2 regions of the Massilia haematophila genome follow, and region 1 is predicted to be linked to the other one. Evidence: predicted binding sites of a transcription regulator. Region 1 holds the regulator's gene; the other holds the start of a gene.
What was found. Region 1 encodes FliA, which starts transcription of late flagellar genes. Its sites were predicted from a motif close to CTAAAGTTTNNNNNNNNNNNGCCGNTA; they were not measured.

Region 1 (14,501 bases):
CACGTTGTCGGTATGCCCCTCAACCTCGATCGCATGCGGATCGTCCTTCAGCAGGCCGGCGACCACGCCCAGCGTCGCGCGCGATGCCTCGCCCAGCGCCGCCTGGCCCTGCGCGAACAGCACGCTCTCGCTGATCTCGACACTGACGCCGCGCGCGGTCTGCACCACGCGCACCTTGCCCGATTCGACCAGCGGCGCCAGCGAAGCGCCCAGGTCGCGCGCCAGGGTATTCATGCGTTCGCGGTCACGCCTGGCCGCCTCCGCCCGCTTGCGCGCGATGATGCCCGACAGCGGTAGCGGCTCGAGCGTGCTGCTGGCCTGCGGGGTCTGCGGATTGCCGCCGAAGGCGCTGCCCAGGGCGTCGGAGAGCACCTTGTACTTGCCCTCGTTGACGATGGAGATGGCGTACATCACGACGAAGAAGGCGAACAGCAGCGTGATCAGGTCGGCGTAGGAAATCAACCAGCGGTCACGGTCCTCGCCATGCGGCTGCGCATCGTCGTAGCGTTTGCGCGCCATGTCAGCGCTTCGCCAGCAGGCTGGCCACGCGCTCTTCCACCACACGGGTGTGGTTGCCGCTGGCCAGGTCGTGGAAGACCTCTGTGAGGATCTCGTACTGCACCACCTGGTCGGCGACGATGGCCTTCAGCTTGTTGCCGACCGGGAGGAAGAACAGGTTGGCCAGCCCCACGCCGTACACGGTCGACACGAACGCCACCGCGATGCCCGAACCGAGCCGCGACGGATCGGACAGGTTTTCCATCACGTGGATCAGGCCCAGCACCGCGCCCAGGATGCCGATGGTCGGCGCGTAGCCGGCCGCCGATTCCCAGATGCGCGCGGCCTGGCGCTCGGCGAATTCGAAAGCGTTGATCTCGGTTTCCAGCAGGTTGCGCAGCTTCTCGGGCTGGATGCCGTCCACCACCAGGCGCAGGCCCTTCTGGATGAACGGATCCTTGGTGCCCATGTACTGCTCGAGCGAGAGCAGGCCGTCGCGCCGCGCCGTCAGGCTCCACAACGCGATCGCGCTGGCCAGCGGCTGGCGCTGGCTGCGCGGCGGGAAGAACACCCAGCGCAGCATGCGCATGCCGCGCAGGAAGCTGCGTGCTTCGGATTGCAGCAGCACCGCGCCGAAGGTGCCGACGACGACGATGGCGAAGGCCGCCGGCTGGAACAGCGAGGCGAAGCGGCCGCCGTCGAGCGTGTGCCCGACGAACAGGCCGGCCAGCGCCAGCGCCAGGCCGATCAGGCTGGCGAAGTCCACAGTCTCTCCCGCAGCGAGGCACGCAGGCGCGCCACGGCTTGCGTGTGCAGCTGCGACACGCGCGATTCGGAGACGCCGAGGACGGCGCCGATTTCCTTCAGGTTCAGCTCTTCCTCGTAATAGAGGCCCATCAGGATCTTCTCGCGCGGCGGCAGGTTGTCGATCGCCTCGATCACGGCCGAGCGGAAGTCGGTGTCGAGCAGCGCGCGCAGCGGGTCGGCGTCGTCGACCGCGTACCGGTCGAGGAAGCTGTCGTTGCCGTCGTCCTCGTGGAAGTCCTCGTAATAGACCAGCTGGTGGCCGCCGCCTTCGAACAGCATGTCCTGGTAATCCTCGAGCGGCAGGTTGAGCGATTTTGCGACTTCCGATTCGCTCGGCGGGCGGCCCAGGCGTTGCTGCAGCGTGGTCATGGCGGTCTCCACTTTCTTCATGTTCTGGCGGGTGCTGCGCGGCATCCAGTCGTTGGCGCGCAATTCGTCGACCATCGCGCCGCGGATGCGCAGCACGGCATAGGTCTCGAACTGGGCCCCGTGGTTGTCCTCGTAGCGGTTGATGGCGTCGAGCAGGCCCATCATGCCGGCCTGGATCAGGTCGTCGACCTCGACCGAGGGCGGCAGCTTGGCCTTCATCTGGTGCGCCAGGCGCTTGACCAGCGGCTGGTGCTGGGTGAGCAAGTGATTCTTGTCCGCTTTCCCTTTGACGGTATACATGCTTGTGCTTTTTTCTTAAGAGCCGACGCGTACATTGAAACCGGCGTCAAAACCAGCGCCGCCGTGGCGCCCCACTTGGGCCATGCCCGGCAAGGCGAAGCGCCCGGCGAGCCGGCGGAACGCCACCGACGCCCCGGCCAGCGGGAAGGCGTCGACCACGGTGCGCCCGAGGCGGGCCGCGCGGTGCAGGTATTCGTCGGCCGGCACCGAGCCCATGGAACTCAAGGTTACTGCAAGGTAACGACTTGCCGCCGATGCCATATTATCGTAAACCACCTTGGCCTCAGCCTCGGTGGCCCCGGTGATCAGGATGCCGAAAGGACGGCGCCCGAACTCCTGGGCCAGGCGCTTGATCAGCGCATAGGCGTTGGTGATCGAGGTGGCGCTGTTCGAGACCTGCACCACGATTTCGGAATCGGCCAGCATCGGCACGGCGAAGCCGCCTTCGCGGTTCAGTTCGCCGTCGACGATGACGATGCCGCCCTGCCCTTTCACCATGACGTCGAAGGCCTTCGCCAGGCGGCGTTGCTCATCGCTTCCGGTACGCGGCACGACGCCGTCGCGCGCCAGCAGGGCAACCTGGAAACCCTGCGGCGCCTGCTGGACCACCTGGTTCAGCGCGCACTCCTGGCGCGCCACCTGCATCAAACTGACGTGGCGTTCCATCTCCAGGTGGCGGGCGACGCCCAACTCGCGTTGGCAGGCGTCGACGATCATCACCTCGTTGCCGGCCTGGGCCAGCGAGGCGCCCAGGTTGACCAGCATCGCGGCCTTGTCGTCGCCCGGCGTGGCCGAGAGGAACGTCACCACGCGCGGCTTCGGCCCGGCCAGCATCCGGCGCAGGCCTTCGGCCTGGTCGAAGTCGAAACTAGCCAAGGCGCACCCCGCGCAGGCTGCTGTCGCCGGCGACGTTGCCGGTATGCGCCATCACCAGCGGCAGGTCGGCGTCGTCGAACTGGTTGCCGGCGTCGCGGCGGCCGCGAAAGGCGCGGTCGACCAGCATGGCGCGGTCGGCCAGGTGCAGGTCTTCCGGCACGCGCTGGCCGTTCGAGATGTAATGCAGGTTCAGTTTCTGGCGAATCACGACGTCGAGCACGCTGCCGATCGAGGCGGCTTCGTCGAGCTTGGTCATGATGCAGCCGTGCAGGCCGCTGCCCTGGTAGGCGCGCACCACTTCGTTCAGGGTCTCGCCGGTGGCGGTCGCGTTCAGGCACAGCAGGCGCTTCACATCCGCGCCGGCGCCGGCCAGCATCGACACCTGCTCGGTGACCATCTGGTCGCGCTGCGACATGCCGATGGTGTCGATCAGCACGGTGTGCTTGTTCTTGAGCTCTTTCAATGCAATGCGCAGGTCGGCCTCGTCCTTCACCGAGTGCACCATCACGCCCAGGATCTTGCCATAGATGCGCAGCTGCTCGTGGCCGCCGATACGGTAGGCGTCGGTGGTGATCAAAGCGAGCTTCTCGGGACCGTGGCGCATCACGCAGCGCGCCGCCAGCTTGGCGGTGGTGGTGGTCTTGCCGACGCCGGTCGGGCCGACCAGGGCGAACACGCCGCCCTTGTCCAGCAGCGAGTCTTCGTCGGCCATGGTGGTCAAGTTACGGGCCAGCACGGTCTTGATCCAGCGCATCGCCTCTGCGGCATCCTTGTTGGCCGGCATCTTGTCGATCAGGTAGCGCGACAGCGACGCCGAGAAGCCGGCCGCCAGCATCTCGCGCAGCACGACGGCCTTCTGCGGCTCGCGCTGCTGGGTGCTGCCCCAGGACAGCTCGGCCAGCTGGCTTTCCATCATGCCGCGCATGGCGCGGATCTCGCTCATCATGCCGTTCATCTCGGCGGCGGCCGATTCGCGCGCCTGGGCGACCGCGGCCTGCATCATCTGGGTCATGGCGGCCATGTCGAAGGCCGGCTCCGCGGCCGGCGCAGGCGCGCGGCGCGCGCTGAAGGCGGCTTCGAATTCCGGCTCCATCTGGGCGGCGCGGCGCGGGGCGAAGACGTGCTCCGGCGCTGGGGCGGGTGCCGGCGCTGCGGCGCGGCGGTTCACGAAAGCCGGGGCTTCCGGCTCGAAGGCGTGCAGGTGGTCGAGGCGCGGCTGGGGCGCGGCCATGTCGGATTCGGCGGCCGGGGAAGCGAGCGAGGCGACGTCGTCGTTGTCGAGCGCGAGGATCTCGACCACGCCGTCGACGGGCCGGTTCGAGAGGATGACGGCGTCAGGCCCGAGCGCATCGCGCACCTTGCGCAAGGCTTCCCGGGATGTTGCCGCTGTAAATTTCTTCACATTCATCTTTTTCTCCGCACTGCTTCTGGTCTGTTCGTTGCAGGCATGGTTCGCCTGTCTACGGAAGAGATTATTGACGATGCCGTGAAGCAACCATCTACCGAAAAGGATGGGGAAATGGGGCTAATTCTGCGGGAGGTTGGCTTGAGAGCCCTGCGGCGACGTCTCCTACCGAGGCGCACAGGCTGTATTTCGTAGACACCTATCACCATTTGACAACGTCACCGGCTACAAGTGAGCAAATTGAGCCGCTCCATAGTATTGTCGGTGTGCCTCTCCCAGATCACACGCCCGTAGCACCTTAGAGGGTGTAGACAAACTAGAAGTCGTAACGGTGACATGCTTTCCCTGATATGGGAGGACATGCCATAGCAAGCAAAGATCTATCCGATTCTCAGCCGCCGACGAATCTCGGCGGCAGGCCGTCAGCGTTGAACTCTGTGCATATCGCAGCTTTGCACGAAATCGTGTCCGAGCATGCGCAGGTGAGCCTGGCGGAGATTGCCGGCGAGCTGGCGCATCGCTGTGGCGTGCACGTGTGTGAAGCGACGATCCGGCGCGCATTGCGCGCAGAAGGGATCGTGCGGCTCAAGGTGAAGCGCCGGGCGTACCCAACGGCCGATAAAGGACCCAAACGCTACGGCTACACGGCGGCACACCGGCGCGAGAATGTCCCTTTCTACAGCACTAATCTGACCGATGCCAAATGGGACCTGGTCGCCGACTTATTCGAGCGCGCTCCAGGCCAGCGGGGCACACCAGCTCACTACAGCCGGCGCGAGCTGGTCAATGCCTGTTCCTACATTTTGCGTACAGGCTGCGCCCGGCGGCTGTTGCCAGCCACGTTTCCCCCCTTGGCAGGCAGTCTACAAAACCTTCGCACGTTGGGCCGCAGCAGGCGTGTTTGAGCAGATGCAGGATCGGTTGCGCGAGCAATGATGCTCACGTATCGGGCGCCCGGAGGCGCCGACAGCGGCCGTCATTGATGCCCAATCCAATCGCAGCTCGCCGCAGGGTGGCGAAAGCGGTTTCGATGCAGGCAAGAAGGTCAAAGGTCGAAAACGCAACCTCGTCGTCGATACGATGGGTTTGATCATCGCACTTAGCGTCACCGCTGCGAGTGTGCAGGACCGGGATGCTGCCGCGGCGGTTGTGGCGCAAGCGTGCGCAAAAGCGCCCGCACTTGCAACGCTTTACACCGATGGCGCCTACGCTGGAAAGTGTGCCCGCGAGATCGAGCAGCGGCACCAGATCCGCGTCGAAGTCATACGGCGTCCCAGAAACGGCACGACGGGAACCTTGCACAACACCGCACAAGGGGCCGTCCCGGCTGCAGGAATCGACAGGGGCTTCGTGGTCCTGCCAAAGCGTTGGGTTGTCGAACGGACGCACGCGTGGACTGAACGCTGGCGACGCACCATCATGCACCACGACCGCAAACTAGCCATTTTGGCTGCTTGGGTCTGGCTGGCAGAGGCCAGAATACTACTCAGCAGACTAACTTTTAGGAGTTAATTTCGTACACACCCTGTTATTAGCTCTTGGTCAACGGTAATTGATCTGGATGTATCCGACGATGCTTGCGTGCCGGCGTAAAATTATGACATCTTTATAGCCCAACGAAAATGCCAACCGAGTTATTAAGTGCCGAAAGCGCATCAGTACGCGAACGATCTTATTGAATAAGATCGCCGAGGCGGCGATCTCATTTTACTTAAGCACATCTGTCACCAGTTCAAACGCCTCGGTTGGCAACTCTTCACAAACACGTCCAGAGATAAGTTAAAGATTGTACTTTTACTTTTTTTGCTTAACCTTCCTTCATTGGTTTGCTTCTTCAGCAGCAACTTCAGCTTGCTCTATCATCAGACGATCAGTCTCCGAAAAATATTTGTAAACCTCCGAAAACATAGCTGAGTTTTTTAACCCTACAAGATAAATGAAACTATCAAGACGATTCTTCCGATAGGCTTCAATGTCGAACACATCCTGAAAGCGATCTAGTGAGTTCACCATATCCAGCATAAGCAGGGTACGCATGCATTTTCCACACTTTCCGCAGTTCCGTTTTTCTGCCGGATAAAGGCAAACGTTCAGGAATTTTTGAGCAGTTGAGAGCGCACAAATCGAACGCGTCTTTTCAAGACGTTCGCTTTTTACTCCACCTGTAACCACCTGAAACTCCACACAACTAAACGTGTATAAAAGCAACAACTCAAACTGCGCAGTATCCCTGATACTATTATCCTTCAGCCCAAAATGACTAAAGTCTTCTGCAGTTGAATAATAATATGTACGAAACAATTTTTTCAGCGACAAGACACCGAACATTGTTTTAAAAAAATGAGTGTACAAATGCGGCAAACGAAGTGCTTCGTTAATATTTGTCGCCGTGCGAACCAAGGGCAGACCGAGATCTTGCGCTACCATTTCTGCTCTCTCGTATATTGGACCATCATTCCCGTACAAATAGTTTCCGCAATACAGATGCGTTAGATTCATCGACTTATAAATCGAGTCTTTATACAAACTTACCGTATAAAAACTATCAACACCACATGACATACCAGTCGCCACGGCATTTCCTCGAATCAAGAGTGATGAATCAGTTGCGGCCGTTATTTTTACTTTATATAGCCGCGGATCGTGGGCGCAAAGCTGTGGGACCAAGATTTCATTCAGGTTGTGCAAGAACTGCTCGCTCACAGGAGCTTCGCAAACAATATCCTTACAAACCCTCATCGCGAACGGAAGAATTGCACATAGAAATGCATCTGTCCGTTCTGCCAGCAAGAACTGACCATATATTTTATTAGTCTCGCACCAAAGCGTCTTCACCTGTCCATCGATCCTGATATCGGCATTCAATCTTGCAGCATCATCAATTGTCGTAATATATGGCTTTGAGATGGTGATATCTCGTTCGAAGCCAATTGCCCTCTCATACAAAACGTAAGGCTTATCCTGAAAAGCCAACATGTTTTTCTCAAAAGCGTTTGGACAATTATTTTTCCTCAGAAAACGGCGCAACTGTTCAACATTATCGTCAGCACCTAGCGTGTAAATAATATCTACCTGATCGTCACGGTAGCCAAGCACCTCCGTCAGATACGCACAAGTTATTTCCCCGCGCACACCAATTGACTTGGATCTTGCGAGAACCTCATCGCAAAAGGCCCGTACCGCGTCATCGCGCTCCTTATGGCCGTAATCTTTGAAAGATTTATTCGGAATGGTCGACTCGCAACCGACAACATAGCAAGGTATTTCTTGTGGATAGGAAGAAATCCAGTGCGTAAGAGCCTTGATCTTATCTATGCTACTGCTTCCCCAATTTTTCTCAAGCATGAGTACAATCAGGGATACGTCATCAAGTCCATCTCCTAATTGCACAAACTCGAAGCCGTTATGTAGATGAAACGAAGATGGTGTATTGCTTGCTACTTTCATAATTTGTTTGCCTTATTAGGTGTCCTGCATTACAAATACATTAATGCTACGTCAGAGAGATATTGCTCAAGCAGAGTGACTGCTCGCACACCCCACTTACTATGATTTATCTCATAGCCATTCTTTAATTATTTAATCAATGCAATAAAAGGAGGCAGCACGACTTATTACTTCATCGTTTTTGCAGCTTAAAGCCACGGCCACCCTTTTGCATAGCAACTCGAAACACATCGTTTTGATGCTTAACAGATACTGCTGATGTCATTAAGCCATTTTTCTGAGCGACGATCTCTTGAGCTCCTAGTTTTACGCATCTAATAGTAGTGTGCGTATTAAATAGTAAATTCATGACAGCCTTTTAATGTCGTAGATGCTGTCACGTTGATGCTCTCGATTGGCTCATCTGTGCAGTCCGATCAGTAGCCACCCTCCCTAGGCTCAAAAGGATAGATCTCTAGCGCTGCCCGGGCACTCCGAAGAATCACGCATAATTGACGACAGTGCGCAGCGCCATGCCTCCTCTAGCCGTCTATGCACCTTCGCTATGCAATTCGGTACGATTGATGCCGAACGGATTCGTAATCATGCTAGCCATGCCAATACCTGGACATGTCAGGCTCCGACTACGGGAGCGGGCTACAACATTCAGGATCACATTGTACCTTGTACAAGTGACCCTTCTAAACGTTGAAAGGTATCACTATGTTATCAGTTGAATTACCCTTCGGTCCAGATATCGCTGTTTCACCATGGCTTAAGCTTTTAACGGCATCAGCCTTGAATATCTGTGAAGTTGCCACACATGGCATCTCGTCCGTTAGAAGCCGTCAAACGTTTCCTAATGGGAAATTCGCTGGCAATGGCTTGACAGGCGAGCATGACATAAGTCATTGACTTTATTAAAAATTCCTGATTTGCATCTCAAAGAGAAATGTAAATTTTTTTTGACAAAAGCGGACGGAGTGTAGGGAAGCTCAAGCCGCTTCTGCTAGTAAAAAAGCCGACGCTTTCTGGCGCGCACTCAGGTCCGTGCTTTGCGACGAGCTAATTAGCGGGCTGTCATCATAATCGTTCAATTTCCAGACTACCAAACAATAGAACTAGTACTTTCTTCTGAGTTCCTGGGGTTAACGATTCGGCCCGATGGCCCTTCCGTGCTTCTTTTATGCGCATTCTTCATCACCGAAATTCATCAAAGAACGTGGATTCAGGTCCGTCCTCAGAAAAATACTCCGGTTTTAATGATCATGTCAGCCCTAACGGTGCCTTCCGCTAGCCACTTCTTTAAATGAATTACTGCGCCCCGACCAGGCTGGTCACCCGGATCGTCTTCGTCTCCGGAATCTCCGAATGCGACAAGACCTTCAGTTGTGGCAATGCGCGGCGCAGGAAGCGCGACAGCAGCACGCGCAGCGGGCCCGGCACCAGCAGCACCGGCGTGTGGCCCATCGCCTCCTGCTGCTGCGAGGCCAGGTGGGCCTGCTGGGCGATGGTGTCGGCCAGGCCCGGCTCGATGCCGGTGCCGTCGCCGCCCGCGCCCAGGGCCTGCATCAGGAGGCGCTCGAGGCGGTTGTCCAGGGTCATCACGCTCAGTTCGTTGGTGCCCGGGAACAGCTGCTGCACGATCGCGCGTCCCAGCGCAATGCGCACCAGCGCCGTCAAATCGTTCGGGTCCTGGGTCTGCGGCGCGTGTTCCGACAGGGTCTCGATGATGGTGCGCATGTCGCGGATGTGCACGCCTTCGAGCAGCAGGTTCTGCAGCACCTTTTGCAAGGTCGACAGCGAGACCACCTTCGGCACCAGGTCTTCGACCAGCTTCGGCGATTCCTTGCCCAGGTGATCCAGCAAGGCCTGCACTTCCATGCGCCCCAGCAGTTCCGACGCGTGGGTCGTGATCAGGTGGTTCAGGTGGGTGGCGACAACCGTGCCGGCGTCGACCACGGTATAGCCCAGGTTCTGCGCCTCGTCGCGCATGCTGGCCTCGATCCAGACGGCCGGCAGGCCGAAGGCCGGGTCGGTCGTCTGCTGGCCCGGCAGCGTGCCGCTCGCCATGCCCGGGTTGATCGCCAGGAACTGGCCGTTGACCGCTTCGCCGGCGCCCACTTCCACGCCCTTCAGGGTGATGCGGTAGGCGGACGGCTTCAGTTCCAGGTTGTCGCGGATGTGCACCGGCGGCGCCAGGAAGCCGACTTCCTGGGCGAACTTCTTGCGGATGCCCTTGATGCGCTTGAGCAGCTCGCCGCCCTGGGTCTTGTCGACCAACGGGATCAGGCGGTAGCCCACTTCCAGGCCCAGGGTGTCGACCGGCATGATGTCCTGCCAGGTCGCTTCCTCGGTCTCGGCGGATGCTGCCTTGGCCGCGCCCGCCGCCGCTTCATCGGCCGCGGCTTCGGCTTCGCGCTGCGGCGCATCCTTGGCGCGCTTGGCCAGCAGGTAGCCGCTGCCGCAGAGGGCGCCGGCCAGCAGCAGGAAAACCAGGTTCGGCATGCCCGGGATCAGGCCCAGGCCGCCGATGATGATGCCGGTGATGTACAGCACCTCGGGCTTGGCGAACAGTTGGCCGACCATCTGGCCGCCGATGTCCTGGTCGTTGGCCACGCGCGAGACGACCATACCGGCCGCGATCGAGATGATCAGCGAAGGAATCTGCGCGACCAGGCCGTCGCCGATCGCCAGCAAGGTATAGGTTTTCGCGGCATCGCCGACGGCCATGTCGTGCATCACCACGCCGACGATCAGGCCGCCGATGACGTTGATCAGGGTGACCATGATGCCGGCGATGGCATCGCCCTTGACGTACTTCGAAGCACCGTCCATGGCGCCGTAGAACTCGGCTTCCTGGCCGACTTCGGCGCGGCGCTTGCGCGCCTCGGCTTCGCCGATCATGCCGGCGTTCAGGTCGGCGTCGATCGCCATCTGCTTGCCCGGCATCGCGTCCAGGGCGAAGCGCGCGCCCACTTCGGCGATACGGCCCGCACCCTTGGTGACGACGGTGAAGTTGATGATGGTGAGGATGACGAACACCACGATACCGACGGTGTAGTTACCGCCGATCAGGAAGTGGCCGAAGGCTTCGATCACCTTGCCGGCAGCGGCGCCACCGGTATGGCCTTCGGTCAGCACGATACGCGTCGAGGCCACATTGAGCGACAGGCGCAGCATCGTGGACACCAGCAGGATCGCCGGAAAGGCCATGAAGTCGAGCGGCTTGACCGTGTACAGCGCGGTCAAGAGCACGATCACCGACAGCGCGATATTGAAGCTGAAGAACAGGTCGAGGATGAATGCCGGCAGCGGCAGGATCATCATCGCCAGCAGCAGGATGATCAGGATCGGCGCGGCCAGGGCAGTGCCCCGGGCGCCGAGTCCGCTCAGCCAGGCGGGCAGTCTCAAACTATTCATCGAATTGCTCCGTTATCGGTATCGGTTTATTGCGGTTGTTGCGTTTATTGCGGTTGTTGCGGCTTTTGCGACGCCGGGTCCAGCGGGTCCATCTCCGGCGGCACGGGCAGCTTCGTCGGGCGATCCGGATAGTGGCCGCCGGCCTTGCTGTAGTTACGCAGCTGGAACACGTAGGCCAGCACTTCGGCCACGGCCGAGTACAGCTTCTCGGGAATCTCGTCGTCGATCTCGGTGTGCTTGTACAGCGCACGGGCCAGGGCCGGGGCTTCGAGCATGGCGACCTTGTTTTCCTTGGCCAGCTCGCGGATCTTGGCCGCCACTTCGTCGACGCCCTTGGCGACCACGCGCGGCGCACCGGCCTGGCCGTCGGCGTACTTCAGCGCCACCGCGTAGTGGGTCGGGTTGGTCACCACGACGTCGGCAGTGGGCACATTCTGCATCATGCGGTTGCGCGCCATTTGCCGCTGCATCTGGCGAATCTTCCCTTTAATCTGAGGATTGCCGTCCGACTCCTTGGCTTCCTCGATCATTTCCTGGCGCGTCATCTTGTGCTTGTTGGCGTAATGCCAGATCTGGTACGGGCCGTCGATCGCCGCGATCACGCCCAGCGCGCCGACGATGAACAGGAAGGCGCGCCACATCAGGCTGGCCAGGTGGCCGGTCGAGGTGCCCAGCGGCTCCACCGCCAGGCCGAGCACCGCATCCATCTCGCTCACGACGACCACCCAGGCCACGGCGCCGACCAGCAGGGTCTTGGCGATCGCCTTCAGGAGTTCGACCAGGGCATTGGCCGAGAACATGTTGCCCAGCCCGCTGATCGGATTGAGCTTCATGAAGTTGGGCGCGAAGGCTTTCGTGCTGAAGTTGAAGCCGCCGATCATCAGCGGCGAGGCCACCGCGACCAGCATGATGGCAAAGGCCAGCGGCAGGCAGGCCAGCAGCACGCCGCCGACGTCGGCCGCGATGCGCTCGAGCAGGACGCTCGGGTTGTAGATCTGCTCGCGGTTCAGGCTCAGGCCCGACTCGAGCGCGCCCTGCAGGCGGCCGACCAGGCTGCCGCCGGTGATCCACAGGCCGGCGCCGGCCGTCATCAGCACGGCAAAGGTCGCCAGTTCGCGCGACCGGGGAACGTCGCCTTCTTCGCGCGCTTTCTCGAGCTTCTTGGGTGACGCGTCTTCTGTCTTTTCTGCGTCGCTGTCCGCCATGCCTGTTCCCCTGCCGTCCTTTAATCGGTCAAGTCTCGATTATCGCTGCTATTGCCGCACGGCTATATCTAGAACAAGCAGGAAAAGTCCTGCCAATTCATACTTGGCCGAAAAAGTTGCCTCACGGAATTATTCTAATTGTTAATTTTTCTGAAGGGCAAAATAGGAAAGTATTGTAAAAATCGCTATCAATTGTGCTACGCGTTGCGCATACTAGCTCTACAATAAAAACGGTCCAGCAGAGCACAAGAACCTCAAACCCCTTGATTCCAAAGGGAAATAATAGCTGGCAGGGATGTCTTGCAACTACGCGGCAGGTTTGCCGTGGAATCGGTTCATGCACGTCCACTGTCATCGGGGGCTCTATGGGTATCGTTTCAAATGTGAAATTTTTCTGCGTCACATCTTTTCTGTGCGCTGCCGGACTCTTCGCCGGTGCGGCGCAGGCGGGCGGGGAACTGGCCGTGCCCGAGAATCCGTTCCGCTCCGCAATGATCATCGACAGCGAATCGCCCAGCAGGGCGCGCTGGGACGTCTACCTGTCCGGCTACGCCTGGCATGACCGCGATACCTACACCGAGAAGCAGCTGAACAAGATGAACGAGAACACCCTGGGCGGCGGCATCGGGCGCAGCATCCGCAACGAGCGCGGCAACGACGAAGGGGTCTACGTCATCCGCATTCGCGACTCGAACGAGCGGCCGCAGTGGATGGCGGGCTATGTGTACCAGTGGGTGTTTCCGGTGGTGTCGAAATACGAAGTGAGCGCCGGGCTGACCGCGCTCCTGATCCGGCGCCACGACTGGTTCGAGGGCCGTCCCTTCCCCGCACTCCTGCCGGTCGCCTCGTTCGGCACCCACAAGGCCCAGTTGACGGCCACCTACGTGCCCCACCTGTCGATGCGCAAGGGCAAAGGCAATATCGTGTTGCTGATGCTGAAGATGTCGCTCTAAGGCGCCGAGGCTCAGGCGCCGTTCAGCTGCAGCTCGTCGGCTTCATCGTCGGCGACAGCCGCGGCCAGCTGCAAGGGCGCCGGATGCGCGCTTCCCGGCGCACCCTCGGCCAGCAGCGTGTAAAAATCGCGGCCGTAGAAGGCGCCATTGAGCTGGGTCTGGGTGATCAGGTAGGCACGGAAACGGCGCCAGAGCCCGCGGTCGAAGCGCGTCACCGCCGTCCAGAATTGCGCCAGCTCACCCTGGAAGGTCAAGCCGTCCATGTCGTACAGGGCGCGCCCCATCAACTTCAGCGGCTTGTAGTGGTACAGGCTGGACAAGCCGACCGTGCTGTTGATCGTGACCACGCCGCGCGAATGGCGCAGCAGCGTCGGCAGGTGCACGTCGTGGACGTAATGCACGCGGCCGTGCACGCCGTGGCGCTCGCACAGTTCGCCGATCAGGCGCCGGTAGTCGCGCTGGCCGCGGTCCATCGGGTGATGCTTGAACACCAGGTGGTGACGCGCGTCGGCATGGGCCGCGAACGACGCGACCACCTCGCGGATGAAATCGCGCACGTCGGCGTACGGGCTGTGGGTGGTCACCTGGCTGTCGTTGTACACCTGCAGCGCCACCGCGAAATACTGGCCGTCGTGTTCGCTCAACAGCTTCTCGAACACGGATTTGTCGCGCCAGCGGTTCAGGTGCTTGCGCGCCCAGGAACGGCACCAGGCGCGCGCCTCGTAGCGGATCGAAAACTTCTTGTGGTGGCGGTACAGCGGATAGCGCGACTTCAGCAGCCGCCCGGCCGCGTAATAAAACATCGACGACCAGGCCGCGCGGCCGAAGCTCGGGTGCGCCGGCGCGGGTTTCGGGACCGGCACGTCCGGCAGCGACAGGTAGAAGGCCGGGCTGCGCGGCACCAACGAATGGACGTTGACGCCGCCGCATTCGAGCGTCACATAGTCCGGCCGCACGTAACCCTCTTCGAAGACGAAGAAGGACAGGCCCATCTCGTCGGCCACCGTCTTCGCCGCCTTGTGATAATGGCGGCAGTCGCCGAAGCACAGGATGCCGTCGATCCGGTGCACCTCGAGGAACAGGCGCAGGTAGCCGGGAAAATCGGCGAGCGCGCCACGGTAATCGACCGAATCGAGCTTACGGTGGAAGAACCAGTCGCCGCCATTGAAGTTCATCTTCTTGACGGCCACGCCCTGCTCCCCCAGCCAGGCCGCGACCCGGTTGAAGAACGTGCCCATC
Region 2 (14,501 bases), 790 kb from region 1:
CGCCACGCCCGATGCCAGCGTGCTGTGGGACGGCCACACCCTGCACAACGCCGGCCCCCTGATGAGCAGCGCGGCCGAGCTCGACGACGCCGGCGAAGCGCTCTGGCTCACCTATTACCGCAGCATTTTCAACCCGGCGCGCCTGAACACCCAGGTCATGCAAAGCCATATCCCCTCGCGCTTCTGGAAGAACCTGCCCGAGGGGGCGATCGTGCCCGAGATGGTCACCAACGCCGCGCTTGGTGCGCGCCGCACCGGCCAGGCCCAGGCGGTCGGCCGCAAGAGCGGCGCCACCATCCCGATCGCCCCGGCCGATGCCCAGCCCGAGCGCCAGCAGCCTTCGAAACTCGATGAGTGCCGGCGCTGCGATTTGTGGCAATACGCCACCCAGGCCGTGGGCGGAGAAGGGTCGAAGAAGGCGCCGATCATGCTGGTCGGCGAGCAGCCGGGCGACCAGGAAGACCTCGCCGGCCACCCCTTTGTCGGCCCGGCCGGCAAGCTGCTCGACAAGGTCTTCGACGCCGCCGGCGTCGAGCGCCGCGAGATCTACCTCACCAACGCCGTCAAGCATTTCAAATGGGAGCCGCGCGGCAAGCGCCGCCTGCACAAGACCCCGGCCCAGCGCGAGGTCGAGGCCTGCCATTATTGGCTCGACAAGGAGCTGGCGGCGATCAAGCCGAAGGTGATCGTGGCGCTGGGCGCCACGGCCTTGAAGTCGGTGCTGGGCAGCGGCAGCGTGACGCTGAAGGACAAGCTCGGCAAGCCGATCATGCACGAGGGCAGGTGGGTGGTGACGGTCTACCACCCTTCATACATCCTGCGCGTGCCCGACGAGGAGGCCAAGCGCGAGGCGTTCAAGGTGATGGTCGACGGCCTGAAGCTGGCGCATGAATTGCTGAGCAGGCCGCCGGAAGCGCCGCCGGCGTGATGTGTTTTACATGACGGCGTTCAGCCATCGGTATCGGCAATCACGGACGCCGAGGAAGGCGTAGGGTGGGCTCCTGAGCCCACGCGGTACGGCGCCGGCAAGCGACGAATGATCTCGCTCGTGGCCTCAAAACAGGACGTAGGGTGGGTTCTCGAACCCACCGGTACGAAGTTAGCAAGCGTCTGAGAATGATCTTGCCGATGGCTTCAAATGGATGCGAGCTGACAAAAAGGAATGTTCAACTCGCAGCCGTTGCACCGCGTGGGTTCAAGAACCCACCCTACGAACGACGAAACCAGCGTGCGGCCTCAAATCAGTGCTTGTCGATATAAAGAATGTTCGACCAGGAGCCGTTGTACCGCGTGGACACAGGTGTCCACCCTACGATATTACGCACTGAATCTCGCACGCGGCGTTAGAGGAGGCCGTAGGGTGGGTTCTCGAACCCACGCGGTACGACAGTGGCAAGCACTTGCTGATGATCTTGCCACGGACTTTGAATAAGGCGTAGGGTGGACACCTGTGTCCACGCGGTACGGCAGCGGCAAGGGGTGGAGCTTGCGCTTGCACGCGGCATCAAGTCACCGCTTGCATGACGAAGAAATGTTCGACTTGGCGCCCTTGCACCGCGTGGGCACAGGTGCCGACCCTACGATTCAGCGCCCGGCATCCTTCTCGGCCGGCGCCAGCGCCACGTCGAACCGCACCAGGTCGCCCGCGCTGACCTGCTTGGCCGAGGCCGGCGGATCGAGCTTCCCGATCGCGAACCCCGGCTGCACCTGCACGATCGACAGCGTGCCCACCGGCGCTTCCACCGTGCCGAGCGGCGCCAGCGGATCGCTGCCGTAGACCTGCTGGCGCGCATCAAGCCGGTAGACCACCAGCTGGTCGCCCGGCGCCACCGAGGAGGTGCTGCCGGCGTCGATGAAGACGCGCTCGCCCTGCACCTGCACCACCTTCGCCATGAAGGGCAGCGGCGCCAGGTCCTGGGCGATCTGGTCGGCGCCTTCGTCGAGCGCGCGCAGGATCGCGCCGCCAAACGGCGTGGCGGCGAAGCTGGCGCTGCCAAAAGGCTTGTCGCGGCCGATGCGCTGCTCGCCGACGCCCTCGGCCACTGCCGTGCGGCGCGCGACCAGGGCGCCGGACAGGCCGTCGTAGACGTAGAAGGCGATCTCGATGCGGCGCGCATCCTTCTTGATCAATCCGTAATAAGCGGGCTTGCCGAACTTGCTCGCGTCGACGATCTCGCCGGCGATGACGAACTGGGCGTCGTGCATCGTGGCGATGCGGCGCACCGCGGCGACGTCGGTCGCCGGGCCGCTGGCGCCGGGCGCGATCACGTAGGGGCTGTCCTTGCCGAGGAACTTGCCGCTGCCGCTCAGGCGGCGCAGCAGTTCCTGCGGCAGGCGGGTGGCGATGTCGTCGACGTCGTCGAGCTGGGGCGAGCTGCGCAGGTGGAAGGGCGTGACGACGATCTTCTTGCGGTAGCCGAGATTGAGGTTGCCGCGCGGACGGGCTTCCTCTTCCTTCACCTGGACGCGCACGTGCAGCAACTGGCCGGTCTGCCACTCGCGCACAATGCTGTAGCGGTCGAATTCGGCGGCCGGCTGGATGCGGCTGCTGTCGAGGGTCTTGCCGCGCGTGCCGGCGCCGGCGGCGACGTCCACGCGCGCGGCGCTGCGCAGGCCGAGCTGCTCGAGCGCGTCGCGGATCGCGACCTGGCGCGCGCGCGCGACGCCGCCTTCGGCCACCAGCGCCACGCCTTCGGCTTCGGCCGGCGCGGCGAAGGCGGTTCCGCCGTGCAGCGCAGCCAGGAGCGCAAACAGCGGCGCAATCAGCCGCGCAAACAGGGCAGCGCGCAGGAAATTTGCTGCCTTACTGGGCATGGTAGAACGACGCGCCATAGGCAGCGCCGGGGCCGGCGTTGCCCACCATGGTGCGGGCGTTCTTGGCCACGGCCGGCTGGGTGGCGCCTTGGGGCTGGTACTGTGCCGCATGCGGGTCGAAATCCATCTCCACGGTCGTCTCGTAGGTGCCGTCCTCGCGCTGCGCGGTATTCGTCACGCGCGCGCCACGGATGAAGGCGTCAATATACACCTTGAAACTGTCGTCCTTGAGCGCGAGCGAGCCGGCCGTGCTGCCGCCCTCGACGCGCACGCCGTACACCTGTTCGGCCATCGCGCGGTAGGCGTCCAGGCGCGAGGCGCGCATGGCCAGCAGCTTGCGCTGGGCCGGCGAGACGCGCTCGCAATCGCCCTGGCAGCCGGCGGTGTTGACCGCGCCGTAGCCGGTGGCGGTGAGGGTGATGACGGTGCTTGGCGCACCCGCGGCCGGCTGGGCGGAGAAGGAGGACGTGCGCACGGTGCCGCATGCGGTCAGCAGCGTGGAGGCGGCAAGGGCGAGGACAGCGACGAGTTTCATGACGGATCCGGTAAGTATTCGGTGCGCAAACGGGCGCGGTATCAGACTGGATAACGGCCGCTGGCGTCGGATCTTGATGGATTTGGGAAATATTTGTGCCGACATGACGCAACAATGCGGCTGGCTTGGCGGATCGGCATGACGCGACTGGCGCCCGCTTCAGGGCGGCACAGCTACCAAGCATGCATATGCCTCTTGTAACATCTTGTTCCTTGCTTATATTGCTTGGCGCAATGACAATGCCCTCATTAAACAAGAAAAGGGATGCCACCATGTTGAAACGCGCCTTGCCCGCATTGACCCTGTGTTTCCTGACCTTGCCGGCCGTGGCGCAGACCGCGCCCGCGGCCGAGCCGGAGGCGCCTGCAGCCGCCACGGCGGCCACCGCGCCGACCGATGCCGCCGGCGAACCGGTCCCGCAGACCATCCTCGTCTCGGGCCAGCGTCCCGGGCCCGGCCTGTGGAAAGTGTCGAAGGGCGATCATGTGATGTGGGTGTTCGGCATCCACGATCCACTGCCGAAGGGCATGGAATGGCGTTCGAAGGAAGTCGAGCGCAAGATCGCGCAATCGCAGGAATTCCTGGGCGCGCCGACCGGTGGGGTGCAGGTCGGCTGGGGTGGCGGCCTGGGCGCCTTGCCCTTCCTCATCGGCCTGAAGAAGAATCCGGACGGCGCCACGCTGAAGGACGTGCTGCCGCCGGACCTGTACGCGCGCTGGGCGCCGTTGAAGCAGAAATATTTCGGCGACGATGACGATATCGAGCGCGAGCGCCCGGTCTTCGTGGCTCAGGAACTGTACCACCGCGCCAAGGTCCAGGCCGGGCTGCACAAGGGCCCCGACCTGCGCGAAGCGCTGGGCAAGCTCGCCAACCAGCACAAGATCAAATACACCTCGAACAAGATCCAGGTCGAACTCAAGGAGCCGGGCAAGGCGGCGCGCGAATTCAAGAAGGGCGCGATGGAAGACGTGCCTTGCCTGGCCGCGACGATCAGCCAGCTCGAAACCGATATCGAAGCCATGCGCACGCGGGCCAACGCCTGGGCCGTCGGCGAACTCGACGCCATCGAGAAACTCGATTACTCCGACCGCGAGACCGCCTGCAACAACGCCTTCCTCAGCAGCGCCATCACGAAGCTGCAGCCGGAACTGCTGACGATGCAGCAGCGCGCCCGCGACAGCTGGCTGGCCGCGGCCGAGCGAGCGCTGGAAAACAACACCAGCACCTTTGCCCTGTTGAGCATGAAGGACGTGCTGTCGCCGCAAGGCACGCTGGCCAGGCTCAAGGCCAAAGGCTACACGGTCGAAAAGCCGAACTGAAAGACCCGACGGTATTGTCCGGGCATTTGTCGGTAAAACCGTCCCCATCCCACCACACTTTTCCGCGCTACCGCCGCGCACGCCTACCGTGCACCTGAAATACTTGCCATTGCGCTATCATTACTGACGACGCGACATGGATTCCTGGCAGTTCTGTCATCGGCAGGAACCAGCTCGCGCCATCAGAACAACCAGTGGAAAAGGGTAGAGCATGAAGTTATCCCGTGTCGCCGAGGTCCTCTCGGATTACGCGCGCGCCGAAATGTACGCGCTGTCGTCGATCCGCAAGCTGTCGGACGTCCACCTGATCTGGGGGCCGATCCATGCCCGCACGGCGTACGGCATCGGCGCCAAGGACTTTTCCCTGTACCGCCTGGCGAGCACGCCGAAGCGGAGCTGGTCCGACTACCTGATCAACGAACCGCTGAAGGCGAAATACGCGGCCATCACCTCGAAGGAAGCGCGCCAGATCGCCGACGACAAGTCGCGCTTTTTCGAGCACTGCCACGCCCACGGCATCCGCACCATCCCGATCCTGGCGCTGGTGACGAAGCAGCCGTCGAACGGCGGCATCATTCCCCACCTGAATTCGGCCGGGGAACTGGCGCGCTTGCTGGTGCCGGGCCAGTATTTCTTCAAGCCGAGCAACGGCTCGCACGGCAAGGGCACCTTCTCGCTGCGCGTGGACGATTTCGGCCTGCACTGGGCCGGCAACAGCGGCACCTACGAGGAATTCTTCACCTACTGCCAGTCGGCCCTGGAGTACACCCGCGCGCTGATCGTGCAGCCGAAGATGATCAACCACCAGGTGATCCGCAACATCACCCAGGCCAAAGGCCTGTCGACGGTGCGCATCTGCACGGTGAGGAAGGGCAGCGAGATCAAGGTCATCGGCTCCTGCCTGCGCATCATCGTCGGCGACAGCGAGACCGACAATTTTACACATGGCTCGAGCGGCAACCTGGTCGGCGCCATCGATTCCGACACCGGCGAACTGATCGGCGTACGCGCCTCGCGCTCGCGCACCTGGCCGAAGATGACCGACGTGCTGGCGCATCCGCGCACCGGTAAGACCATCGTCGGCGTGCAGCTGCCCTACTGGCAGGAGGTGGTCGACCTGGTCACCAAGGCCCATCATTCGATCGAGAGCCTGTACACGGTCGGCTGGGACGTGGCGATCACCGACGACGGCCCGGTCATCGTCGAGGCCAACTGGCGCTACGACATCGACATCCTGCAGGTCGCCTACAAGAAGGGGTACCGGCAGGTGATCGCCGACAACCTCGTGGTCTGAGCGGCGCGCCCGGCCGGACCTTGGCGGGTTCCGGCTGAAATCGACGGATTGAACGATTGTTGCGTAGGCGACGTACATAGCCACAAAATCTCGTTATCGAAAATTTACATTTTCGTGAATAATCACAATCGTCTCGTAGAATTTCCACACGGCACTAATTGCTGAGCAAGCGGAAGGCGTCCTGTCTTTCGCTGGAGATGACGAGACGCCCCATGATTCCGCCGCTTACTTTCGCACTTACTTTCCCGCTTTCCCGGCTGCTGCCGGTTCCCTTGCTGTTACTGGCCCTGCCCGCCGCGCATGCCGGTGACGCGGCCGGATTCGCTACCCCAGGCGCGTCTCTCACCACCACCGCGACCTTCGCGTCGCAATACGTCTCGCGCGGCATGCGCCAGACCTGGGGCCGCCCGGCCTTGCAGCTGGGTGTCGATTATGCGCATCCGAGCGGCTGGTCGGCAGGCACCTGGGCATCCACCGTCAGCGACCGCTTCGTCGAAGGCGGCCGCGTCGAGTGGGACCTGTACGGCGGCTATGCCGCTACCATCGGGCAGGTCGGCGTCAGCCTGATGCTCATGCACTACCGCTATCCGGGCGCACGCATCGGCGCCACCGGCACGCGCTACGACTACACCGAACTGGTGCCGGGCATGACGTACGGACCGTTCTACGGCAAATACAACCGGACGGTGTCGCGCGACTTCTTCGGCATCGCCGGGGCGCGCGGCACCGGCTACCTCGACATCGGCGCCAACGTCGCGCTGGGCGGCGGCTATACCTTGAACCTGCACGCCGGCGATGGCCGCGTGGCCGGCAGCGGCAACGCCGTCTGGGACTGGCGCGACGCCAAGGCGGGCGTGACCAGGAGCTTCGACGGCGGCTGGAGCATCGCCGCCGCCTACACCCGCGCCTGGGGCGCCACCGATGCCTACGACCGCTACACGACCGGCGTGGCGCGCGCGGACGGCGCCGTCGCCTATTCGAATCCCGCCAAGGGCACGTTCGCCGTGAACCTTGCCCGTACCTTCTGAGAACGAGAGAGACCAGCATGACCGACCAATCGAAGGCGCACAGCGCGCGCCGCCTGTCCCTGGGTTCGATGTCCCTGAGCGCCAAGATCTGCGCCACCGCCACCCTGCTTGTCGTGACGAGCCTGGGCGCGACCTCGGCCTTCATCGCGGTCAAGAGCAGCCAGAGCGCCGAGGAAGCGGCCATGCGCCAGGCGCGCACGCTGACCCAGGAAGCAGCGGCGCGGCTCAGGAGCCAGCTGGCCGCCAACCTGGCATCGTTGAAAAGCGTCGCCACGGTGCTGCAATCGACCCAGGCGGCGCAGCAGCCCCTGAGCCGGGCGCAGGTGGCCGACGTGGTGCGCGCCACGCTGGTGGGATCGGAAGACTTCATCGGCAACGCGGCGGCCTACGAGCCGAACGCGCTGGACGGCAAGGACGGCGAGTTCGCCGGCCGGCAGCCGCTGTACGACGCCACCGGCCGCTACATGCCGTACTGGACGCGGACCCCGGACGGCAAGGTGAACGTCGAGCCGATCGTGTTCGTCGCCACGCCGGGCGGGAACGACTGGTACGACATTCCGAAGGCCAGCGGCCACGCGTACTTCACGGAACCCTACATGTACCGGATCAACGGCAAGGATGTCGTGATCGCCACCCTGTCGACCCCGATCAAGGTGGACGGCCAGTTCAAGGGCGTGGTCAGCGGCGACTTCCAGCTCACCACGCTCGGCGCCATGCTGGCCAACATGAAGGTGATGGAGGGCGGCACGCTGGCGCTGATCTCGAACGGCGGCCTGTACGCCAGCAACCAGGACCATGCCCTGAACGGCAAGAAGGCGGAGGATCTGCCGGCCGCCGCGCTGGACGCGCTCAAGCAGGGCAAGCCCTACGACTACATCGACGGCCGCGGCGTGGTGCATCTGCTGCAGCCGCTGCGCGTGCAGGACGACATGGCGCCGTGGGCGATCTCGCTCGCCTTCCCGCACAGCGTGGCGACCGCGCCGGCGCGCGAGCTGGCCGGCTACGCGGCGCTGGTGTCGGTCTTGTGCGCCGTGGCCGCCGTGGGCGTGATGGTGGCCGTGCTGCGCCGCCTGACCCGCCCGCTGCGCGTGCTGGGCGACGCCATGACCGACCTCTCCGGCGGCAACGCGGACCTGGGCGTGCGCCTGGCCGTGCGCGGCAACGACGAGCTGGCCGACATCGCGCGCGGCTTCAACGGCTTCGTGGCCAAGATCGAGGACGTGCTGGGGCGCGTGCGCACCAGTTCCGACGCCGTGGCGATCGCGTCGAACGAAATCCGCCAGGGCAATGCCGACCTGTCGGTGCGCACCGAGCAGCAGGCCAGCGCGCTGGAGGAAACGGCCGCTTCGATGGAAGAGCTGAACGGCACCGTGCGGCAGAACGCGGACAATGCGCGCCAGGCCAACCAGCTGGCCGCATCGGCCAGCGAGATCGCCGGACGCGGCGGCGAGGTGGTGGCCCAGGTGGTGACCACGATGGCGTCGATCGGCGCATCGTCGAAGAAGGTGGTGGACATCATCGGCGTCATCGACGGCATCGCCTTCCAGACCAACATCCTGGCGCTGAACGCGGCGGTGGAGGCGGCGCGCGCCGGCGAACAGGGCCGCGGCTTCGCGGTCGTGGCGACCGAAGTGCGCAACCTGGCCCAGCGCAGCGCCGCCGCCGCCAAGGAGATCAAGGTCCTGATCGGCGATTCGGTCGACAAGGTCAGCACCGGCACCATGCTGGTCGAGGAAGCCGGCAAGACCATGGCGGACGTGGTGGCCAGCGTGCGCCGCGTGAGCGACATCGTGGCCGAGATCAGCGCGGCCAGTGCGGAGCAGAGCACCGGCATCGGCCAGGTCAACCAGGCCATCGTGCAGATGGACGGCGTGACCCAGCAGAACGCGGCGCTGGTCGAGGAAGCGGCGGCGGCGGCGGAAAGCCTGCAGCAGCAGGCGGCCACGCTGGTGGCGCTGGTGGGCGAGTTCCGGATCGGCGGCGACGCCCAGGCGCAGCCTGCCACGCGCACGGCCATCGCACCGCAAGCGGCTGCGCGGCTGGCCATGCGGGCCGCATGACGATACCTGCGCCGGCCCGGCTTGCGCGCCGGGCCGGGTTGCTGCGTTGCGCTTGAACTAGCCAAAGCGGCACAAACACGCTTAGAATGCTGGCAACGCGGGTGTAGCTCAATGGTAGAGCTGAAGCTTCCCAAGCTTAAGACGAGGGTTCGATTCCCTTCACCCGCTCCACTCCACTTCCTTCCCCCGCCTATCCGAACCGCGCCTGCCTGTCGGCCAGCACCGCGCGTATTCCTTCGACCAGTTCGGCAACCAGCCCCGTGTTCTCCCAGGCGTAGATCGACACCGCGATCGCCGGCTCGTCGGGAAAGCGTTCATACGGCCGCACGCGGTAGCGGGCAGCGGCGGCCCTGGGCAGCAGCGACAGGCCGAGCCCGGCCTCCACCGCGACCAGGACGTTGTGCAGGCTGCTGCCCGAGAAGGCGATGTACCAGCGCAGCCGTTCGCTCTCGATACGCTCGAACATGGCGTCGCGGTACAGGCCGCCAGGCGGGAAAGTCACCAGGGGGACTGGATTCGGCCAGTCCTCCGCGCCGGCGCTTTCGAACCAGGCCAGCGCCTCGGGAAAGGTGGCGCGGCAGTCGGGACTGGCGGCCGGCTCCTTGGCGACCAGGATGTCGAATTCGCCGGCGCGGTAGGCGCGCGTCAGGTCGCGACTCAGGCCGGCCGTGACGTCGAGGTGGACTTCGCGGTGGCGCCGGGTGAAGTCGTGGAAGACCTGCGCCATCTCGCTGCCGGCGATGTCCTCGGGCACGCCGATCCGGATCGGCGCGGTGCCGGCCGGATCGCCGAGCGCCGCCTGCGCTTCTTCCTGCAGCGCCAGGATCCGGCGCGCATAGCCCAGCAGACGCTCGCCCGCCGGCGTCGCCTTGATCGGGCGCGCCGCGCGGTCGACCAGCACCACGCCCAGGCCATCCTCGAGCCGGGCGAGCTGCTGGCTGATGGTCGATTGCGTCATCGCCAGGCGCTGGGCGGCGAGCGTGAAACTGCCCGTATCGACGATGGCGGCAAAGGAGCGGAGCAAGCGCGGGTCGAGCATCGTTCGGAAGAGATCGGAAATCATGCAGGAAATGAATGAAGTTTATCCGAATATTTAATTTTCAAATATGAGCTGATCTGTCTATAGTCGGACGCATGCCATCCAATGAAAGGAAGAGAGCATGAGCGACGAACAAACTTACCTGCGCCAAGCCATCGCCCTGGCGCAGGCCAACGTCGGCAAGGGCGGCCGCCCCTTCGGCGCGCTGGTGGTGCGCGATGGCGCGGTGATCGCCACCGGCGTCAACGAGATCCACACCAGCCACGACCCGACCGCCCACGCCGAGATGAGCGCCCTGCGCGCCGCCAGCCGCGCCCTCGGTACGCCCGACCTGGGCGGCTGCGCCGTCTACGCAAGCGGCCATCCCTGTCCGATGTGCATGGCCGCCATGCGCCTGGCCGGCGTCGCCACGGTCGTCTACGCCTATTCGAACGAGGACGGCGAACCCTTCGGCCTGTCGACGGCGGCGCTGTACCAGGAGATGGCAAAACCGTTTGCCGAGCAAAGCATGGACATCCGCTACCTGCCGGTGCGGCGCGAGGGCCAGCCCGACCTGTATGCCGAGTGGGCGCAGGCGAAAAAAACACAGGCCTGATCCATGCACCCGGCACTCCGCGCACCGGCCCCGCTGTTGCTGGCGGCCGTGGCCCTGATCGCACTCAACCTGCGTCCCTTCATCACCGGCATCGGACCGCTGGCGGCCGATATTGGCCGCCAGACCGGCCTCGACCTGCAGGGCATGGCGCTATTGACCCTGGTGCCCATGCTGCTGATGGGGATGGTCGCCTTTGCCGGCCCCGCGCTGCAGGCGCGCTTCGGCGCGCGGCCGTCCGTGATCGGCGCGCTGGTCCTGCTGGCCGCCGGTTCCGGCCTGCGCCTGTTCGCTGCCAGCGGCTGGCAACTGGTCGGCACCGCCGCCTTGCTGGGACTGGGCGCCGCGGTGGTGCAGGCCATGCTGCCCGGCGTGATCAAGCGCCAGTTCCCGCGGCATGTGGGTCTCGTCATGGGCCTGTACTCGGCCATGCTGATGGCGGGCGGCGCACTCGGCGCCCAGGCCGCGCCCCTGATGGCGGCGTTCGGCGGAGAATGGCGCGCCGGCCTGGCCTGGATGGCGCTGCCGGCCGGGCTGGCGCTGGTGCTGGCCGCATGCAGCCTGCCGCGCGATCCGGCCGGCGGGCGCAAGGCGATGGTTCTCGGCACCTGGCTGCGCCTGCCGCGCGTCTGGCTGCTGATGGCCTGCTTCGGCCTGGTCAATGGCGGCTACTCGACCGTGGTGGCGTGGCTGGCGCCGTTCTACCGCGAGCACGGCTGGAGCGCCGCCGCCAGCGGCAGCCTGCTGGCGCTGCTGGCCGTCAGCCAGGCGACGTCGGCCCTGCTGCTGCCGGCCTTGGCGCGCACCAGCCACGATCGCCGGCCCTGGCTGTGGCTCACGCTGGCCATGCAGGCCGCCGGTTTCGGCGCACTGGCCCTGTGGCCGGACGCCGCGCCCTACGCCTGGGCGGTGCTGCTGGGCGCGGGCCTGGGCGGCTGCTTCGCGCTGTCGCTGATCGTGGCGCTCGATCATTTGCCGGATCCGGCCCAGGCGGGCGCCTTGTCGGCGCTGATGCAGGGCGGCGGCTTCCTGATCGCCGCCTTGCCGCCGCTGATCGTCGCCATGCTGCGCGAGGTGCTGGGCGGATTCGCGGCAGGCTGGCTGCTGCACCTGGGATCCGTGGTGATCGTCGCGATGCTGTACTGGCGGGTCACACCGGCCAGCTATGCCGGCGCGATGGGTGCGGCGGCGGCGCGTCCCCGTGCCGACGTCGTGGACCAGGAAGCGTAACGTCCCGGCAGGGGCGTGCGCTCCTTGAACACCACGGCAAATTGTGTTGACATGAAAGCGAAGCTAATCAGTCCACCGTTTGCTGGAGCAAGGTATGCCGACGCCGTCCCCGGATCGCAGGTTCGTATTGCAGGCCATGCTGGCGGCCGGCGGTTGCGCGCTCGTCAACCCGCCCGCCGCGGCCCAGGCGCCAGTGATCACGCGCCCGATTCCCTCGTCCGGCGAACAGCTTCCCGTCGTCGGCCTCGGCAGCTGGATCACCTTCAACGTCGGCAGGGACCCGCAGCAACGCGCCACCTGCACCGAGGTCGTACGCGCATTCTTCGCCGGCGGCGGGCGCCTGATCGATTCCTCGCCGATGTACGGTTCGGCGCAATCCGTGATCGGCGACGCGCTGGCGCGCCTTGGCAATCCCCAAACGCTGTTCTCCGCCGACAAAGTCTGGACCAGCAGCGGCGGCGCGCAGCAGATAGATACCTCACGCACGTTGTGGCGCATCCCGCGCTTCGACCTGCTGCAAGTGCATAACCTGCTGGCCTGGGAAGCGCACCTGCCGCTCCTGCTGCGCATGAAGGCGGAAAAGCGCCTGCGCTATGTCGGCATCACCACCTCGGAAGGGCGGCGCCACGGCGAATTTGTGAAAATCATGGAAAGCCAGCCGCTCGACTTCGTGCAGCTCAGCTACAACGCGCTGGACCGCGAGGTCGAGAACCGCATCCTGCCGCTGGCGCGCGAGCGCCGCATCGCCGTCATCGTCAACCGGCCGTTCCGCCAGGGAGAGTTGACGCAGGCGCTGGCCGGCAAGCCCTTGCCGGGATGGGCGCGCGAGATCGGCTGCACCAGCTGGGCCCAGATTCTGCTGAAATTCATCGTCTCGCATCCGGACGTCACGTGCGCGATTCCCGCCACCTCGAACCCGGCGCATGCGCGCGAAAACATGCTGGCCGCGCGCGGACCCCTGCCGGATGCGGCGCTGCGCCGGCGCATCGTGGCGGACGTCCAGCGGCTGACATGAGCAGGCCGCCATGAGCGAGTGGTGGACCTATACGCTGTCTGATCTGCTGATGTTCTCGGCACGCACCTACTTTCGCCTGTTCGCCCTGCACAACGAGGCCGTCTGGCCGGCGCACCTGGCCGCGATCGCCGCGGGGCTGGTGCTGGTCGGCTGCGTCTTGCGCGGCGCGGGCAGGGCGGGCCGGCTGGCGGCGGCGCTCCTGGCCCTGGCCTGGCTGTGGGTGGCCTGGGCTTATCACGCCCAGCGCTATGCGGACATCAACCTGGCGGCGCCGTTTTTCGCGATCGGCTTCGCGCTGCAGGCCGTGCTGCTGGCCTGGCTGGCCACCCGGCACCGGGCGCCGGCTATCGTGTCCTGGCGCAGTCCTTTGGGCGCGTTCGCGTTCGCGCTCGTGCTGCTGGCCCTGCTGCTGTATCCGCTGTTCGCCCTGATCGAAGAACACGGCTGGCGCCAGGCAGAAGTGTTCGGCATCGCCCCCGATCCGACGGTGGCGGCCACGCTGGGCATGCTGCTGCTGTGGCGCGCGCCCTGGTTCCTGTGGCCGCTGCCGCTGCTGTGGTGCGCGGTCAGCGGCGCCACCCTGAACGAGCTGGGCGTGGCCCAGGCCTGGGTGCTGCCGGCAGCCGGCGTGCTGGCGCTGGCCGCCGGCATCGCCGCGCACCGAGGCTTGCGCGAGGCACGGGCTTGAGCCCGGTGCCTGGTTCAGTGACTGAGCAGGTTCCCGGTGCGGTAACCCGTCTCGCCGGCGATTTTACAAACGTGCATGCCGCGCAGCAGGTGGCGGTGCGCCGTGCTGGCGAAGAAGATGCCGGCGCGCGCCGGCTGCACCGGCGTCACCTTGCCGCTCACCGGATTGACGATCTCGGCCACCGTTTCGCCGGCCTCGACCCGGTCGCCCAGTTTTTTCAGGAACACCAGCACGCCCGAGTGCGGCGCGAACAGCGGCTCGACGGCGTCGAGCGGGGTCGGCTTGCAGCGCGCCGCCGGCAGCGCTTCGACCGGCAGGTCGAGCACCCCGGCGCGCGCCAGGTATTGCAGCAGCGCCGCGGCGTCGGGTTTGGCCAGGTCGTAGCGCACGTCGTTCTCGCCGCGCAGTTCGACGGTCACCGCGACGCAGGCCGGCGGAATCGCCACTTCCGGTCCGAAGTGCTCGGCCAGGTCCCACCACAGGCGGCTGCAGGCTTCGTCGAAGGGTTCGCCGCCGGACTCGCGCGCCAGCAGCAGCACGTGCGCGTCCATCAGCGCGGCCAGCGGCGCCACCGCCTCGGCCAGCGGTTCGCCCGCGTACATGTGCAGCACCGACTCGTTATCGCAATGCAGGTCGAGCATGATGTCGGCGTCGATCGCCATCGACAGCAAGGTCTTCTTGAGCTGCCCGCCGGCGGTGATTGGTGCCCATTCCTCGAGCGAGGTGCGCGCATGCGCGCGGATCAGGGCGACGTTGGCCTCGGCGTCCTGGCCGAGCTTGCCTTCGAGCGATTGCTTGAGATCCTCGGCCACGTGTTTATACGCGCGGTTGAAATTCACGCCGGTCGACAGGTCGTAGCGTCCGAAAGGCGTGCCGTGGATGGTCTG

Region 2: a site for FliA is predicted at 3,401-3,427, ahead of ACFOPH_RS16805 (LPP20 family lipoprotein). Genes of this name have one in related genera too.

The regions. Positions count from the first base shown of each region.
Region 1 covers NZ_JBHRVV010000001.1:2,982,095-2,996,595, forward strand. The annotation lists gene motD (flagellar motor protein MotD) at 1-519, opposite strand, end outside; gene ACFOPH_RS13300 (flagellar motor protein) at 521-1,264, opposite strand; gene ACFOPH_RS13305 (RNA polymerase sigma factor FliA) at 1,246-1,974, opposite strand; gene ACFOPH_RS13310 (MinD/ParA family ATP-binding protein) at 1,990-2,850, opposite strand; gene flhF (flagellar biosynthesis protein FlhF) at 2,843-4,258, opposite strand; partial or broken gene ACFOPH_RS13320 (IS5 family transposase) at 4,606-5,767, shown strand; gene ACFOPH_RS13325 (hypothetical protein) at 6,074-7,702, opposite strand; gene flhA (flagellar biosynthesis protein FlhA) at 8,996-11,104, opposite strand; gene flhB (flagellar biosynthesis protein FlhB) at 11,149-12,309, opposite strand; gene ACFOPH_RS13340 (hypothetical protein) at 12,774-13,262, shown strand; gene ACFOPH_RS13345 (capsule biosynthesis protein) at 13,274-14,501, opposite strand, start outside.
Region 2 covers NZ_JBHRVV010000001.1:3,774,810-3,789,310, reverse strand. The annotation lists gene ACFOPH_RS16815 (UdgX family uracil-DNA binding protein) at 1-928, shown strand, start outside; gene ACFOPH_RS16810 (flagella assembly protein FlgT middle domain-containing protein) at 1,585-2,814, opposite strand; gene ACFOPH_RS16805 (LPP20 family lipoprotein) at 2,804-3,349, opposite strand; gene ACFOPH_RS16800 (TraB/GumN family protein) at 3,622-4,668, shown strand; gene ACFOPH_RS16795 (sugar-transfer associated ATP-grasp domain-containing protein) at 4,880-5,962, shown strand; gene ACFOPH_RS16790 (TorF family putative porin) at 6,175-6,990, shown strand; gene ACFOPH_RS16785 (methyl-accepting chemotaxis protein) at 7,008-9,050, shown strand; tRNA gene ACFOPH_RS16780 (tRNA-Gly) at 9,148-9,221, shown strand; gene ACFOPH_RS16775 (LysR family transcriptional regulator) at 9,241-10,074, opposite strand; gene ACFOPH_RS16770 (nucleoside deaminase) at 10,211-10,684, shown strand; gene ACFOPH_RS16765 (cyanate transporter) at 10,688-11,911, shown strand; gene ACFOPH_RS16760 (aldo/keto reductase) at 12,006-12,926, shown strand; gene ACFOPH_RS16755 (DUF6064 family protein) at 12,937-13,614, shown strand; gene ACFOPH_RS16750 (succinylglutamate desuccinylase/aspartoacylase family protein) at 13,629-14,501, opposite strand, start outside.